DNA from 2 places in the Micromonospora globbae genome. Region 2 is predicted to be linked to the other one. Evidence: riboswitches for the same ligand, from Rfam matches in the RefSeq annotation. Region 2 holds a riboswitch; the other holds the start of a gene.

Region 1 (7,462 bases), 640 kb from region 2:
GTCCTGGCTGTCGCCGTACAGCTGGCCGTCGGCGAGGCCGGAGACCAGCAGCGTCGGCTTCGTGCCGTCGATGCGCAGCACCGCCGACTTGAGCGTCTCGGCGTTGCCCGCCTTGTCGGTGGCCCGGAACAGCAGCTCGTGCTCGCCGTCCCCGCTCACCTCGACCGGCCCGGCGTACGGCGTCCAGGCGCCGCCGTCGAGCGACCACTCGACCGTCTTCACCCCGGAGGCGGCGTCGGTCGAGGTCAGCACGACCGGGACGGTCCCGTCGTGCCAGCCCTCGTCGTTCGCCGGGGCGAACGTCGCCGTGGTGACCGGCGCCGTGGCATCGATCTTCACGGACACGGTCCGCGTCGGCTCCACGTTGCCCGCCTGGTCGGTCGAGCGGAACCGCAGCTCGTGCTCGCCGTCGCCGCTGACCGGCACCGGCCCGGTGTACGCGGTCCAGGTGTCCGCCCCGTCGAGCTGGTACTCGGTGCCGGCCACGCCGCTGCCGCCGTCCTCGTCGGTGGCGGTGAGGGTGACGGTCACCGGCCCGGTGTGCCACCCCTCGGTCGGGGTGCCCGAGACGCTGGCCTCGGTCACCGGTGCGGTCTTGTCGGCCGCCTCGGTGGTGAGCCGGAAGTAGTCGAACACGGCGGTCTTCGACGCGGTCTGGTTGGCGCCGAGGGTGAACAGACCGACCTTGGGGGTGGCGCCGACCGCGCTGTTGGTGAGCGCCGTCAGCGCCGTCCAGGTCGTCCCGTCCGCCGAGTACGACGCGGTGAACGTGTCACCGCTGCGGGCCAGCCGCAGGTGCCACACCGAGCCGGTCAGGTTCGCGGCCTCGGGTTGCGGGTTCTGCACCGCCCCGCCGATCTCGCTGCGGAACTCGATCCGCCGCGTCACCGGCTGGCCGGGCTGGTTGTCCACGATGTAGTCGAACTTCAGGTAGTTGTCGTCGTCGGCGTGCACCATGAGACCGGCCTGCTGGTACTGCTCGTTCAGTTGGCTGCCGTCGACCTTCGTCTCCAGGGTCCAGTCGCCGGAGGGCGCGGTCTGGAGGATGAAGTTCGCCGGCCCGGAGTTGCCGGAGCCGTAGATGTCGCCGTTCGGCACGTCGATCCGCAGCGCGCCGCCGGTCACCCGGTAGCCCGTCGGGTCCTCGCGGAGGACGGCGTCCCAGCGGCACTTGTCGAGCGTGTCGCCGGTGAACTCGTCCGACGGGTCGACCGGCTCGGCCGGCTCGTCCGGCGACACCTGGAACCAGTCGAACGCCGCCTCGACCACCGGAGCGGCCGTGCCGCCGTTGAGCGCGAACAGCCCGACCCGCGGGTTGGCGATGCCGGCGAGCGCGGCGGCCCGGCCGACCGGGGTGAAGGTCTGCCCGTCGGCCGAGACGGCCGCGGTCAGGTTCGTCCCGTCGCTGGTGACCCGCAGGTAGAGGGTGTCACCGGCCGGGGCGGCGACGCTGTCGGCCGCCTCGTTGCGCGGGGTGCCCGCGGTCTCCCGGATGAACTCGACCCGCCGGCCGCCCGAGTGGAGCAGGTCCAGCTTGGCGTAGTTCTCGTCGTCCCCGTACACCAGCAGGCCGGCCTGCTGGTAGTCGGCCGTCACCGGCAGGGTGACCCGGGTGGTCACCTGCCAGGCCCCGCTCGGCGCGGGCTGGAGCACCAGGTTGGTGGCGTCGTTGCGGCCGCCGTAGAGGTCGCCCACCGCGGTGGGCAGCCGCAGCGCGCCGCCGGAGACCGCGAGCTGCTGGGTCTCGCGGACGACGCTCCAGCGGGCGCGGTCGAGGCTGGTGCCGGTGAAGTCGTCCGAGCGCGCCCCGAAGCAGGACGTGTTCGGGGCCTCCACCCGCACCGGCACGGTGGTGTACGACCGGGCGCCCCGGCTGTCGGTCACCGTGAGCGTCGCCGTGAACGTGCCCGGGCTGGTGTAGGTGTGCTGCGCGTCCAGGGTGTCCGCGCTGCCGCCGTCGCCGAAGTCCCACGCGTACGTCAGCGGGGTGTCCCCCTCGGCGTCGGTGGCCGTGCCGTCGAACGCGACGGTGAGCGGCGCGGTGCCGGTGGTCGGGGTGGCGGTGGCGCTGACCGCCGGCGGTGCGTTCTCGGTGACGCCCCGACCGAGGAAGTCCATCCAGTTGACGTTGAGCAGCGACCCCGCGCCGCCGCCCGGGTCCTTCGCCACGAAGTACAGGGTGCCGGAGGCGGGGCCGGTGACCGGGGCGGTCACGTCCGTGTACGTCTGCCAGGCGCCGGTGCCGGGCACGGTGGCCTGCGCGACCAGCGGCCCGTCGACAGCGCCGGCCCGGACGTCGATGCGGCCGCCGCTGGTGGCCGACGCGACCCGGAACCGGATCGAGGTGATGTTGGTGAGGTCCGCCGGGGTGAGCGACCACCAGTCGCCGTCCTCGATGAAGCCGATGTTCTGGCCGCCGCCGGCGGTGTCGCCGGTGGTCTCGCGCTGCACGCCCGGGTCACCGCCGCCGGTGCTGCCCGGCGCCCGGCCGGTGGCCGTGAAGTACTCGGCCTGCTTGCGCTTGGGCTGGAGCTGCTCGATGGCGCGGCCGGTGAGCGGCCCGGCGCCCTCGGCGCCGCCCAGGTCGGTGTAGGTCGCCTCGAAGACGGCGAAGACGTTCGCCTCGGCGCCGTGGCCGGAGGCCAGCGACGTCTGGACGATGCCCGTGCAGCCGGTGTGCTGCTCCAGCGGGTGGGCGTGCTCGTCGTGGCCGAGCAGCACCTGGAGGCGTACCCGGTCGCAGTCGATCTCGCCGTCCTCTGGATCGGTCACCGTCACCGTGTAGCGGACCTGGTCGCCCCAGTCGAAGAAGCCGCCGTCCGGCGGGAACTCGATTTTCACGGTCGGGGCGGTGTTGCCCACGGTGACCGGCACGTTGGCCACCGCCGTACGCCCCTTCGGGTTGGTGACGGTGAGCTGCGCGGTGTACGTCCCGGCTTCGGCGTACGTGTGCGTCGGGTTCGCCTCCGTGGAGGTCTGCCCGTCGCCGAACGCCCAGGCGTAGGTGAGCGTGCCGCCGTCCGGGTCACGGGAACCGGCGCTGGAGAAGGCGACCGTCAGCGGCGCCGGGCCGGAGGTCGGCTCACCGCTGGCCACCGCGATGGGCGCGCGGTCACCGGCGATGTAGTCGATGCGGTAGACGCCGGAGTTGTCGTTGTTGCCGCCGAAGCCGCTGCCCCACTCGATGAGGTAGAGCGCTCCGTCCGGGCCGAACTCGAAGTCCATCGGCCGGAGCATGGTCATCCCGGTGAGGATCTGGTTGATGTCCACGAGGCTCTTGCCGTCGCCGGTGAGCTGCATCGTGTACATCTTCGACTGGTTCCACTCGCCGAACAGCGCCTTGCCGTCGTAGTACGCCGGCCACTTCCGGTCGGAGTCGAGTTCCGGGTCGTACCGGTAGACCGGGCCGCCCATCGGCGCGCCGCCGCCACCGATCTCCGGGAAGCGGGGGTTGCCGCTGTAGTCGTAGTCGACGGTGGCGGGGATGGCTGGCGGGAGCTGGGTCAGGCCGGTGTTGTTGGGCGAGTCGTTCACGGGCGCCGCGCAGTCGAACTTCGCGCCGCTCGGGCCGGACGGGAACTGGTAGTCGTTGTAGGCGTAGTTCGCCCCGGTGCAGTACGGCCAGCCGTAGTTGCCGGGCGTGGCGACGATGTTCCACTCCACGGTCCCCTCGGGGCCCCGGTTGGGGTTCGCGGCGCTGGCGTCCGGACCGTAGTCGGCGACGTAGAGGGTGTCCGTGGCCGGGTCGATTCCGATCCGGAACGGGTTGCGGAAGCCCATGGCGTAGATCTCCGGCCGGGTCTTCGCGGTGCCCGGGGCGAAGAGGTTGCCCTCCGGCACCGTGTACGTCCCGTCGTCCTCCGGGTGGATCCGCAGCACCTTGCCGCGCAGGTCGTTGGTGTTTCCGGAGGTGCGCTGCGCGTCGTAGTCGGCCCGGCCCGGCCGCTCGTCGATCGGGGTGAACGCGTCCGACTCGAACGGGTTGGTGTTGTCGCCGGTGGCCAGGTAGAGGTTGCCCGCCGAGTCGAAGGCCATGCTCCCGCCGGCGTGGCAGCAGGTGTTGCGCTGCGTGTCGACCCGCAGGACCTGCTTCTCGCTCGCCGGGTCGATGGTGTCACCGGTGACCGTGAAACGGGACAGCAGGTTGCGGGCGATGCCGTCGTTGGGGGCGTAGTAGAGGTAGACCCAGTTGTTCGTGGCGAAGTCCGGGTCGAGCCGGATGCCGATGAGGCCGTCCTCGTTGCCGGTGAAGACGTCCAGGTCGACGGCGGTCACCGTGTTGCCGGTGTCCGGCTTGACGATCTGCACCCGGCCGTCGCGCTCGATGTAGAAGACGCGCCCGTCCGGTGCGACGTCCAGCTCCATCGGGTTGCTGGTGTTGCTGTCGAGGGTGACCTTCTCGAAGCTCGCGGTCAGCGAGGCGCCGCAGTCGGCGTCGGCGACGCCGGCCGCCGTCCGGATGCCGCCGAGCAGGTGGGCCAGGAACTCCGGCTCCGCGTACGACTCCCGGGTGTGCCCGCCGCCGGTGTACCAGGAACGGCCGCCCTCGAAGTCGTGGCACCAGGCGATCGGGTGGTCGGCGCCCATCGCGCCGGCGCCGGGGGAGTAGCTGGTCTCGTCCAGGCTGGCCAGGACGTGGACGTCGGGGCGCGGGTTGGACTGGTAGTTGTACCACTCGTCGAAGCGCGACCAGCGCTCCGGCAGGTGGGCGGTGGCCGGGTGGGCGTGGTCCTCCACCTTGACCGTGGCCTGCTGGTTCGCCGGGTGGCTGGCGAAGTACGCGCCGACCAGGTCGCCGTACCACGCCCAGCTGTACTCGGTGTCCGAGGCCGCGTGGATGCCGACGTAGCCGCCACCGCCCTGGATGTAGCGCTCGAACGCCGCCTGCTGCTCGCCGTCGAGGACGTCGCCGGTGGTCGAGAGCCAGATCACCGCCTGGTACTTCGCGAGGTTGGCGTCGGTGAACGCGCCGCCGTCCTCGGTGGTGTCGACGGTGAAGCCGTGCTCCGCGCCGAGCGCCTGGATCGCCGCGATGCCGGTGGGGATCGAGTCGTGCCGGAACCCGGCGGTCTTCGAGAAGACCAGCACCGAGAAGGGCTCGTCGGCGGCGGGCGCCGCCTGGGGTAGGGCCTGGGTCACCAGGGTCGCCGCTTCTTGCGCGGCTGCCTGCGGTGCCGGGCCGCCGACCGGTGCGGCCTGCGCGGCTGCTGGTGCCGCCTGCGCGGCGGCCGGGGTGCCGAAGAGGGTGGTGGATGCGAGGGCGAGGGAGAGCAGGGTCGCTGTGACGGGTACGCGGGCACGACGAGTTCGGGACACGCCGCCTCCTGTGTCTCAGTGGACAGGGGATCGCGGGGGCCGGCTCGCCGAAGACCGTCCCGGATGGATCGACGCGGGCACCGGGCCATGGCGTCCGCACCGAGCATTTATGTCGATTCGCTGAACAAATTAATGCCGGTAGATGCATGTCCGGCAAGATGCCGCCTGGTAACGGTTTCGCAACAGCGGGCGACAATCCGAACAGGACCACATGAAGCGCCCAGCCCGGGCGCCCGGGGGGAGGTGTCCGCGAGGTCACCTTGGCAGGGCGGCCCGATCTGTCGTACGGTGAGCCCGCAAGTGACCCACGGGAGCCCGGTGTACCGGGCTGAGAGGGGGGCTGGTAGCCCCCGACCGTCGAACCTGATCCGGGTAATGCCGGCGCAGGGAGGAGTGTTGCCGTGCCGTCCCTGGGACGACTGCATCTCATCACCGACACCCGACCCGGGCGCGATCCGCTCGCCGTCGTCCGGGCCGCCCTCCCGGTGGCCCGCGCCGACCTCGTGGTGCAGGTCCGGGTCGAGGACTCCGCGACCGACCGCGAGGCGTACGACCTGGCCCGCCGGGTGGTCGATCTCTGCACGCCGTACGGGGCGACCTGCCTCGTCAACGACCGGTTGCACGTGGCGCTCGCGGTCGGCGCCGCCGGTGGGCACGTCGGCGCCGACGACCTGCCGGTCGACGCCGCACGGCGGGTGCTCGGACCGGCCGCCGTGCTCGGTGCCACGGCCCGGGAACCGGGCGCCGCGGTCGCGGCGGTCGCGGCCGGGGCCGGCTACCTCGGGGTCGGCCCGTGCCGTCCGACGGCCACCAAGGAGGGGCTGCCGCCGCCGATCGGAGTGGCGGGTGTGCGGGCCGTGGCGGAGGCCGTCGACGTGCCGGTGGTCGCCATCGGTGGCGTGACCGCGGCCGACGTGCCGGCGCTGCGGGCGGCCGGCGCGTACGGGGTCGCCGTGGTCGGCGCGCTGTCCACGGCGGCCGACCCGGCCCGTGCCACGGCCGAGCTGATCGAGGCGCTGACGTGCTGAGCGCCCGGCCCCCGTCGACCCCTGGTGGCGGTGCGGGCCGGGCGGACGTGGCGGTGGTCGGGGGCGGGCCCATCGGTCTCGCCGTCGCCTGGCGCTGCGCCGCCCGAGGGCTCCGCGTCACCGTCCACGACCCGGCCCCGGGATCGGGGGCCTCGGCCGTGGCCGCCGGGATGCTCTCCCCGGTCGCCGAGGCGTACTTCGGTGAGCGGGAGCTGACCGCGCTGCTCGTGGAGTCGGCGCGCCGCTGGCCGCCCTTCGCCGCCGAACTGGCCGAGGCGACCGGCGCGGACCTGGGCTACCGCACCGAGGGCACGCTGATGGTCGGCCTGACGGCGGACGACCTGGCCGAGGCGCGGCGGCTCTGGGCGTACCAGGCCGACCTCGGGCTGCCCGTGACCCCGCTGCGCCCCACCGAGCTGCGCGACCGCGAGCCGGCGCTGGCCACCCGGGTGCGGGGCGGCGCGCTCGCCGCCACCGATCACCAGGTCGACCCGCGGCTGCTGGTGCCCGCGCTGCGCACCGCCGCCGAGCGTGCCGGCGCCGTGCTCGTGCCCGGGGCGGTCCGTCGGCTGTCCGACGTGGACGCCGTGGTCACCGTGGTGGCGGCCGGCTGCGGCGCGGCCGCCCTCACCGGGCTGCCGGTCCGTCCCGTGAAGGGGCAGGTGCTCCGGCTCCGCGCGCCCGGCGGGGCGCCGCCGGGCTTCCGGCACGTCGTCCGGGGGTACGCCGACGGCGAGTCCGTCTACCTGGTGCCCCGCGACAGCGGCGAGGTGGTCGTGGGCGCCACGGTCGAGGAGCGCCGGGACACCGACGTGTCCGCCGGGGCGGTGCTCCGCCTGCTGCGCGCCGCCGTCGAACTCGTCCCCGAACTGGCCGAGTACGACCTGGTCGAGACGGCCGCCGGGCTGCGGCCGGGCACACCCGACAACGCGCCGATCCTCGGCCCGCTGCCCGGCCGACCGGGCGTGCTGGCGGCCACCGGGCACCACCGGCACGGCATCGTGCTCACCCCCGTCACCGCCGACCTGATCGCCGACCTCGTGACCACCGGCGTACCGGATCCGCTGCTCGGCCCGTTCCGGCCGGACCGGTTCGAGGCCGGCGACGCCGACGCCCCC
Region 2 (7,462 bases):
GCCGCCCGGGCGGACGAGCGGCTGCGGGTGGCGCGGGAGCTGCACGACATCGTCTCGCACGGGGTCTCGGTGATGGTGCTGCAGGCCGCCGCGGCGCAGGCGGTGCTCGACTCGGACGCGGCCCGGGCCCGCGGGTCCCTCGACGCGGTGCAGGACGTCGGCCGTGAGGTGGTGACCGAGCTGCGCCGACTGCTCGTCGTCCTCCGCGGCGCCGAGCCGGCCCCGGAGGCGCTGCCCTCGCTGCGGCGGCTGGAACCGTTGGCCACCGGGGTGCGCCTCGCCGGCGGGCAGGTCGACGTGGCCGTCACGGGTGACCTCGACGCGATCCCGGCCGCCGCGGACGTGAGCGGGTACCGGATCCTCCAGGAGGCGCTCACCAACGCCGCCCGCCACGCGCCGGGCGCGGCCGTCCGCGTCTCGATCGAGGTGGCGGCCGACGCGCTCCGGCTGCGCGTCACCGACGACGGGACCGGCGCGGCCCGCCGCAGCGCCGGCACGGGGCACGGCCTCACCGGCATCCGCGAGCGGGTCGAGCTGTTCGGCGGCACGGTGACCGCCGGCCCGCGCCCGCAGGGCGGCTTCGAGGTACGCGTCGAGCTGCCGTTCGACGCCGAGGCGTCGGTCGGCCCGCTCGCCCCGGCGGGGGTCACGCGGTGACCCGGGTGCTGATCGCCGACGACGAGGCGCTGGTGCGCGGCGGCCTCCGCATGATCCTCACGGCGCAGCCGGACCTCGAGGTGGTCGGCGACGCCGCCGACGGCGAGGAGGCCGTGCAGCTCGCGACCCGGTACGCGCCCGACGTCGTGCTGATGGACATCCACATGGCGCCGACCGACGGGATCGCGGCCACCGAGCGGATCCTGGCAGCGCGCGGCGAGACCCGCGTCATCATGCTCACGACGTTCGACCTCGACGAGTACGTCTACCGGGCGCTGCGGGCCGGCGCCTCCGGGTTCATGCTCAAGACCACCCCGCCCCGCGAGCTGGCCGAGGCGGTGCGGATCGCGGCCCGGGGCGACGCCCTGCTGTCCCCGTCGATCACCCGGCGCCTCATCGACCACTACACGGCCACGGCGTCGGTGGTGGCGCACCCGGGCCTCGCGGAGCTGACCGCGCGGGAGACCGAGGTGCTGCGGATGATGGCGCTCGGCCTGTCGAACCGGGAGATCGCCGAGCAGCTCTTCGTCGGCGAGGCGACCGTGAAGACGCACGTGAACCGCATCTTCGCCAAGCTCGGGGTGCGGGACCGGGTGCAGGCGGTGGTGCTGGCGTACCGCAGCGGGGTGGCCCAGCTGCGGCGGTGACCGGCGGGTCAGCCGATGAGCGGGCGGAACGTGCCCAGCAGGATGCTCGCGGTCAGGGCGGCGCCCCCCAGCGCCACCGCGCCGGCCACCAGCAGCGCGTCGGCGGCCGTGAAGCGCTGCCGCCGGGCGGTCGTACGCGGGACACCGGCGTCGAAGCCCCGGGCGTCCATGGCGACCGCGAGCCGGGTGCCCCGCCGGATCGCCCCGACGAGCAGGGCGAACGCGGTCGAGACGAAGAGCCGCAGCTTCGCCACCGGGTTGCGCCCCGCGTCGACGCCGCGTGCCCGCCGCGCCATGCTGATCGCCTGCCACTCCTGCCCGAGCAGCGGTACGAGGCGGAACGCCGCCAGCGCGCCGATGGCGAACCGGGCCGGCGCCCTCGCGTTCTGGATCAGGGCGTCGGCCAGGTCGGTGGCGTCGGTGGTGGCGAACACGATGACGCCGGGCAACGCCACCGCGATCATCCGCAGCACCAGGCCGAGCGCGGTGAGCAGGACGCCCGAGGTGACCGCGACCGGCCCGGCCTCGACCAGCACCCGGCCGGAGCGCTCGGCCGCGAAGAGCACCAGCGTCACCACGATGCCGACCGCGCTGACCAGCAACGGCCAGGCCCGCCGGGCCAGCACCCGGTAGCGGACGCCGAACAGCGGCAGCACCGCCAGCTCGACCGCGATGGCGATCGCCGGCGCGACCGGGTCGAGCGTGGCGATGAGGACGACCGAGAAGAGCAGCGCGGCGGCGAGCTTCGCCACCGGGTTGCGCCGGGCCAGCGGCGCCGAGGCGACGGCGACCGGCTGCGGGCCGATCACGGGGTCGCCCCGGACGACGGCCCGCGGCTCAGGGCGAGCTGCCGGTCGGCCAGCGCGGCGACGAACTCGGCGTCGTGCGTCACCGCGACGACCCCGTGCCCGGCGTCGCGCAGGTCGGCGAAGAGATCCACCAGCTCCAGCCATGTGCGCCGGTCCTGGCCGAACGTGGGCTCGTCGCAGATGAGCAGGCGGGGCGCGGTGGCCAGGGCGGTCGCCACGCTGAGCCGCCGGGCCTCGCCGCCGGAGAGGGTGTACGGGTTCGCACCGGCGAGCGCCGTGAGCCGCAGCCGGGCGAGCAGGTCGTCCACGGTGGACCGCACCTCCGCTTCCGGCCGGCCGGTACGCCGCGGCCCGAGCGCCAGCTCGTCGAAGACGGTGCCGGTGACGAACTGGTGCTCGGGGTCCTGGAAGACCGAGCCGATCCGGGTGGCCAGGGCCGGCGCGCGCCAGCGGTGCGGGGGAGTGCGGGCGTCCCGGCCGGCGAGCGCCGCGCTGGCGGCCACCGTACCCGTTCCGGGCTTCACCAGGCCGCCCAGCAGCAGCGCCAGCGTGGACTTGCCGGCGCCGTTCGGGCCGAGCACGGCGAGCGCCTCGCCGGCGCGTACCTGAAGGTCGGTGGGGGCCAGCCGGGGTGGCAGGCCGAGCCGGTCGGCGGTGAGCAGCACCTCCCCGGGGGTCGCGGTGCCGCGGCGCGCGGGCACGGTGCGGCCCGGCACCCAGACCCCCTCGGCCGCGAGCGCGTCGCCGTGGGCGCCGAAGACCTCGTCCGGGCTGCCGTCGGCGCGGACACCGCCGCCGGGCTCCAGCACCACCACCCGGTCGACCAGGGGCAGCGCCTCGGCGACCCGGTGCTCCACGAGGACGAGGGTGGTGTCGGCGTCGAGGGCACCGGCGACGGCCGTGCGGACCAGGGCGGCGCCGGGCGGGTCGAGGTTGGCGGTCGGCTCGTCGAGCAGCAGCAGCCCGGGCCGCAGCGCGAGCGCGCCGGCCAGCGCGAGGCGCTGCTGCTCACCGCCGGAGAGCGCTGCGGTGGGCCGGTCCCGGTCGTACGGGAAGCCGACGCGGCGCAAGGCCTCGTCGACCCGGGGCCAGATCTCGTCGGCGGGTACGCCCCGGTTCTCCAGCCCGAACGCGACGTCGTCGCCGCAGCGGGCCATGACGAGCTGGGTCTCCGGGTCCTGGAAGACGATGCCCACCCGTTCCCGGGCCTTGCGCGGGTCGAGCCCGTCGATCTCGACGGTGCCCTCCTGCTCGCCCGAGTCCTCGGGCAGCAGCCCGGCGAGCGCGGCCAGCAGGGTGCTCTTGCCGGCGCCGGAGGGGCCGAGCAGCAGCACGCGCTCGCCGGCCTCGACGCGCAGGTCCACACCGCGGACGGCCCAGCGCTTACGCCCGGCGTGCCGCCACCCGAACCCCCGAAGCGTCACCGCCCCCACCCGAAACCCCTCCCTCCCTCTCCCCGTTCCCGCCGCCCCGCCGTCCCGTGGCGTGATCATGAAGTTGTTGCTCCGGCCACCGGCGTGTCGTGGCAACAACTTCATGATCGGCGGGGGACGGGCGGCGCCCGGCTGCGCCGGCCGTCAGATCGCCGTGCGTTCCCGGCCGGCGGGGAAGCGGTCCAGGACGCCGGTGCCCACCAGCGCCCGGGTGAGGGCGAGGCCGCCGACACCGGCGACGACCAGCGAGCTGGCGGCCGTGATCAGGATGTACGGCAGCCGGAAGCTGCCCCACGCGGTGTCCGGGTACCAGACGAAGACGTCGTACAGGGCCGCCGCGATGCCGGCGAGCGTGCCGGAGAGCAGGGCGACGGGGGCCCGGAAGTTCCGGTAGCCGAACAGCGCGAAGGCCAGCTCGCCGGCGGCCGCCTCCAGCGGGCCCTGGATGACGAGCGTCCAACCCCAGCTGCTGCCCAGCGCCACGGAGACCAGCGCGGCGATCGTGAGCGTGTAGAAGGCCGCGCCCGGCTTGCGGACGATGAGCCCGCCCAGGACGGCCGGCACGAGCCAGACGCCGTACAGGACCGCCCGGCCGGGCAGCGGAATGGCGTCGGCCGGGCCGTTCCAGAGCAGGCCCCAGGCCCAGAAGATGACGCCGAAGGCGACCGCGATCACCGAGGCGACGACGATGTCGATCGTCCGCCAACGGTTGGTGTCGGTGTGGTTCATCTGATCGCTCCCAGTTCAACCGGAGGAACCAGGAGAAGACGCACGCCGCGCCCGGAACTCCCGGACGGCGGCGCGGCTGGAGGTCGACCGAACTCCCTGCGCTGGCATTACCCAGATCAGGTTCGAGGGTCTGCGGGCGTGCCCGCACTCTCAGCGCTGTGCGCTCCCCTGTCGGATGTGAAGTTGTCTCTGGGCAGACGCTAGCACCGACCCCGCCCACCGGCCCAGCAGGGCGGTCGGGACCACACCGGCCGGCCGGGTCGTGGGTAGGCTGCCGATCATGCGGGTCGACGCGCGGGGTCTGACGTTCGAGGTACGCACGGGCGGTCCCGAGGCCGGCGACCCGGTCCTGCTGCTGCACGGCTTTCCGCAGCACTCCGGCGAGTGGGACGCCGTGGTGCCCGCGCTGCACGCCGCCGGGCTGCGCACGTACGCGGTGGACCAGCGCGGATACTCGCCCGGCGCCCGGCCGGTCGCGGTCGAGGCGTACCGGATCCCGGAGCTGGTGGCCGACGCGGCCGGCGTGCTCGACGCCCTCGGCGTGACGGCCGCGCACCTGGTGGGGCACGACTGGGGCGCGATCGTGGCCTGGGGCCTGGCGGCCGCGCACCCCGAGCGGGTCCGCACCCTGACGGCGGTATCGGTCCCGCACCCCGCGGCGATGGCCCACGCGCTCGCCACCGACCCGCAGCAGAAGGCCCGTTCCGCCTACATGACGCTGTTCCGGAAGCCGGGCACGGCGGAGAAGGTGCTGCTCTCGCTGGGTGCGGCCGGGCTGCGGCGGATGCTGGCCGGGGTGGGTGACGCCGCGCGGGTGGCCCGGTACGCCGACCCGATGCGCGAACCGGGTGCGCTGACCGCCGCGCTCAACTGGTACCGGGCGATGTCCCGGGTGGACCTGGCGGCGGTCGAGCCGGTGGCCGTGCCGACCACCTTCGTGTGGAGCGACCGGGACGTCGCGATCGGGCGGACGGCCGCCGAGGCGTGCGCCGCCCACGTGACCGGTGACTACCGCTTCGTGGAGCTGGCCGGCGTCACCCACTGGATCCCCGACGAGGCGCCGGGGGCGCTGGCCGAGGCGATCCTCGCGCGGGCGGGCGCATGAGCGCGGCGTCCGCGCCGGCCCGGCCGTGCGCCCGCGCGTCGCTCGCCGCCCCGCTCCGCGCCCTCGGCGTACGCCCCGGCGGGGCGGCACCCACCGCGGACGGCGGCCGGAACCGGGTGCGGTGGGACGACGTACGGTGCGACGGCGGCCGGCTCGGCGTCCACGTAAAGGACGCCGGGGCGGTCCGGTTCGGCCCGGCCGGCGACGGCACGGGCCGGTCGACGAGGCAGCGGGCGGCGGTCGACCACGCGGTGGACCGGCCGACCGGGAAGCGACGGACGGAGGAACGATGACGCTGAGCGCCGAGGGCTACCTGGCCGTGGTGACCGAGACGATGAACCGGGTGGCCACGACCCAGCGGGAGGCGGTCGGCCGGGCGGCCGACCTGATCGCCGACGCGATCCGGGCCGACGGGGTGGTGCACGCGTTCGGCACCGGCCACTCCGAGGCTCTCGCCATGGAGATCGCCGGCCGGGCCGGCGGGCTGGCCCCGACCAACCGGATCGCCCTGCGCGACCTGGTGCTCCACGGCGGCGAGCCGGCCGACGTGCTCGGTCCGAAGCTCGAACGCGACCCCCAGGTCGCGCACCGCCTCTACGAGCTGGCCCCGGTCCGCCCGCAGGACGTCTTCGTGCTCGCCTCGAACTCCGGGGTCAACGGCGCCATGGTGGAGTTCGCGTCGGTCGTCAAGGACCGGGGCCACGCGCTGATCGCGATCACCTCGGCGCAGCACTCCGGGCAGATGACCTCCCGCCACCCGTCGGGGCGCAAGCTCGCCGACTTCGCCGACGTGGTGCTCGACAACGGCGCCCCGTACGGCGACGCCACGCTGCCGCTGCCCGAGGGCGGCGCGGTCGGCGCCGTCTCGTCGATCACCGCGGCCCTGCTCGGGCAGCAGATCACCGTCGAGGTGGTGGCCCGCCTGCTGGCCGCGGGGGAGAAGCCCCCGGTCTACCTGTCGGCCAACATCGCCGGCGGCGACGAGCACAACGACGCCCTGGAGGCCCGCTACGCCGGCCGCATCCGCCGCGGCGCCTGACGTGCGAGGAGGGATCCCTCCGGTAGCGGAGGGATCCCCTCCCGACGCGGTGACGGATCGACGCGGCGGGCGTCCGGGCGGGCCGCGGGTCGGCCTTCGTGAGGCGGTTTCGCGTGACGGGCGATCGGGCATTGCCGTTGCTGCCGTCGGCCGGGCGCCGGCGGCAGTACCGTCACAGCGGAGGTAGCGCGTGTCGAAGGAGACCGAGAAGCAGCGCTGGCAGCGCAACTTCGCCGACCTGCTCCAGGAGCTGCGCGTGGCGCAGACCGGCGTGCAGATCCTCTTCGCGTTCCTCCTGACCCTGCCGTTCAGCAACGGGTTCACCCGCACGACCGCCTTCCAGAAGGACGTCTACGTCGTCTCGCTGCTGGCCGCGGCGGCCGCCACCGCGCTGATCATCTCGCCGGTGGCCTTCCACCGGGCGCTGTTCCGCCAGGGCCGCAAGCCGGAACTGGTCCGGTTCGCGCACCGGATGGCCACCGGCGGGCTCGCGTTCATGCTGATCTCGATGGTCAGTGCGGTGCTGCTCATCACCGACTTCGTCCTCGACCGGCCCATCGCCTTCGTGATCAGCGCGCTGACCGGCATCTGGTTCCTCACCTTCTGGGCGCTGCTGCCGTTCGCCCGCCGCAACTGGGGCGACGACGACATCGACGACGAGGACGACGACCCGCGCCCGTCCGCCATCGACTGAGCCGCCATCGCCGAAACTCGATCTTTACGTGGAGCTACCCCTGGGTAACACCCGGGGGTAGCGTGACGTTTGTCGAGCACGTTGACGCAGCGGACCGAGGTTCGAGGGGGCAGCCGTGACCACGACACAGAACAGCCGACCCGCGCCGGACGAGTCCGGCGGCGTACCCGAGCGACCCACCGGCGGCACGGCCGCCCCGCTGCCCGGCGAGGCCGGCCAGGTCTCCGAGAAGGAGGCCCGCCAGGTCGCCGAGGCGGCACGCGAGTCCACCTGGGACCGTCCCAGCTTCGGCAAGGAACTCTTCCTCGGCCGGTTCCGGCTCGACCTCATCAACCCGTGGCCGCGCTCC

Evidence for each region. Region 2 has a riboswitch for thiamine pyrophosphate ahead of OG994_RS00450 (ECF transporter S component). Riboswitches for the same ligand answer to the same signal wherever they lie in the genome.
Region 1: linked by a shared signal. The riboswitch ahead of thiE (thiamine phosphate synthase) and the one ahead of OG994_RS00450 (ECF transporter S component) in region 2 are both predicted to bind thiamine pyrophosphate.

What each region holds. Positions count from the first base shown of each region.
Region 1 covers NZ_CP108084.1:6,311,897-6,319,358, forward strand. Annotated here, with positions in the region: gene OG994_RS28975 (ThuA domain-containing protein) at 1-5,316, opposite strand, end outside; TPP riboswitch at 5,614-5,723, shown strand; gene thiE (thiamine phosphate synthase) at 5,718-6,344, shown strand; gene thiO (glycine oxidase ThiO) at 6,341-7,462, shown strand, end outside.
Region 2 covers NZ_CP108084.1:90,500-97,961, forward strand. Annotated here, with positions in the region: gene OG994_RS00430 (sensor histidine kinase) at 1-657, shown strand, start outside; gene OG994_RS00435 (response regulator) at 654-1,304, shown strand; gene OG994_RS00440 (energy-coupling factor transporter transmembrane component T family protein) at 1,313-2,113, opposite strand; gene OG994_RS00445 (ABC transporter ATP-binding protein) at 2,110-3,546, opposite strand; gene OG994_RS00450 (ECF transporter S component) at 3,691-4,275, opposite strand; TPP riboswitch at 4,351-4,455, opposite strand; gene OG994_RS00455 (alpha/beta fold hydrolase) at 4,556-5,380, shown strand; gene OG994_RS00460 (hypothetical protein) at 5,377-5,673, shown strand; gene OG994_RS00465 (SIS domain-containing protein) at 5,670-6,419, shown strand; gene OG994_RS00470 (DUF6328 family protein) at 6,610-7,113, shown strand; gene OG994_RS00475 (acyl-CoA dehydrogenase family protein) at 7,229-7,462, shown strand, end outside.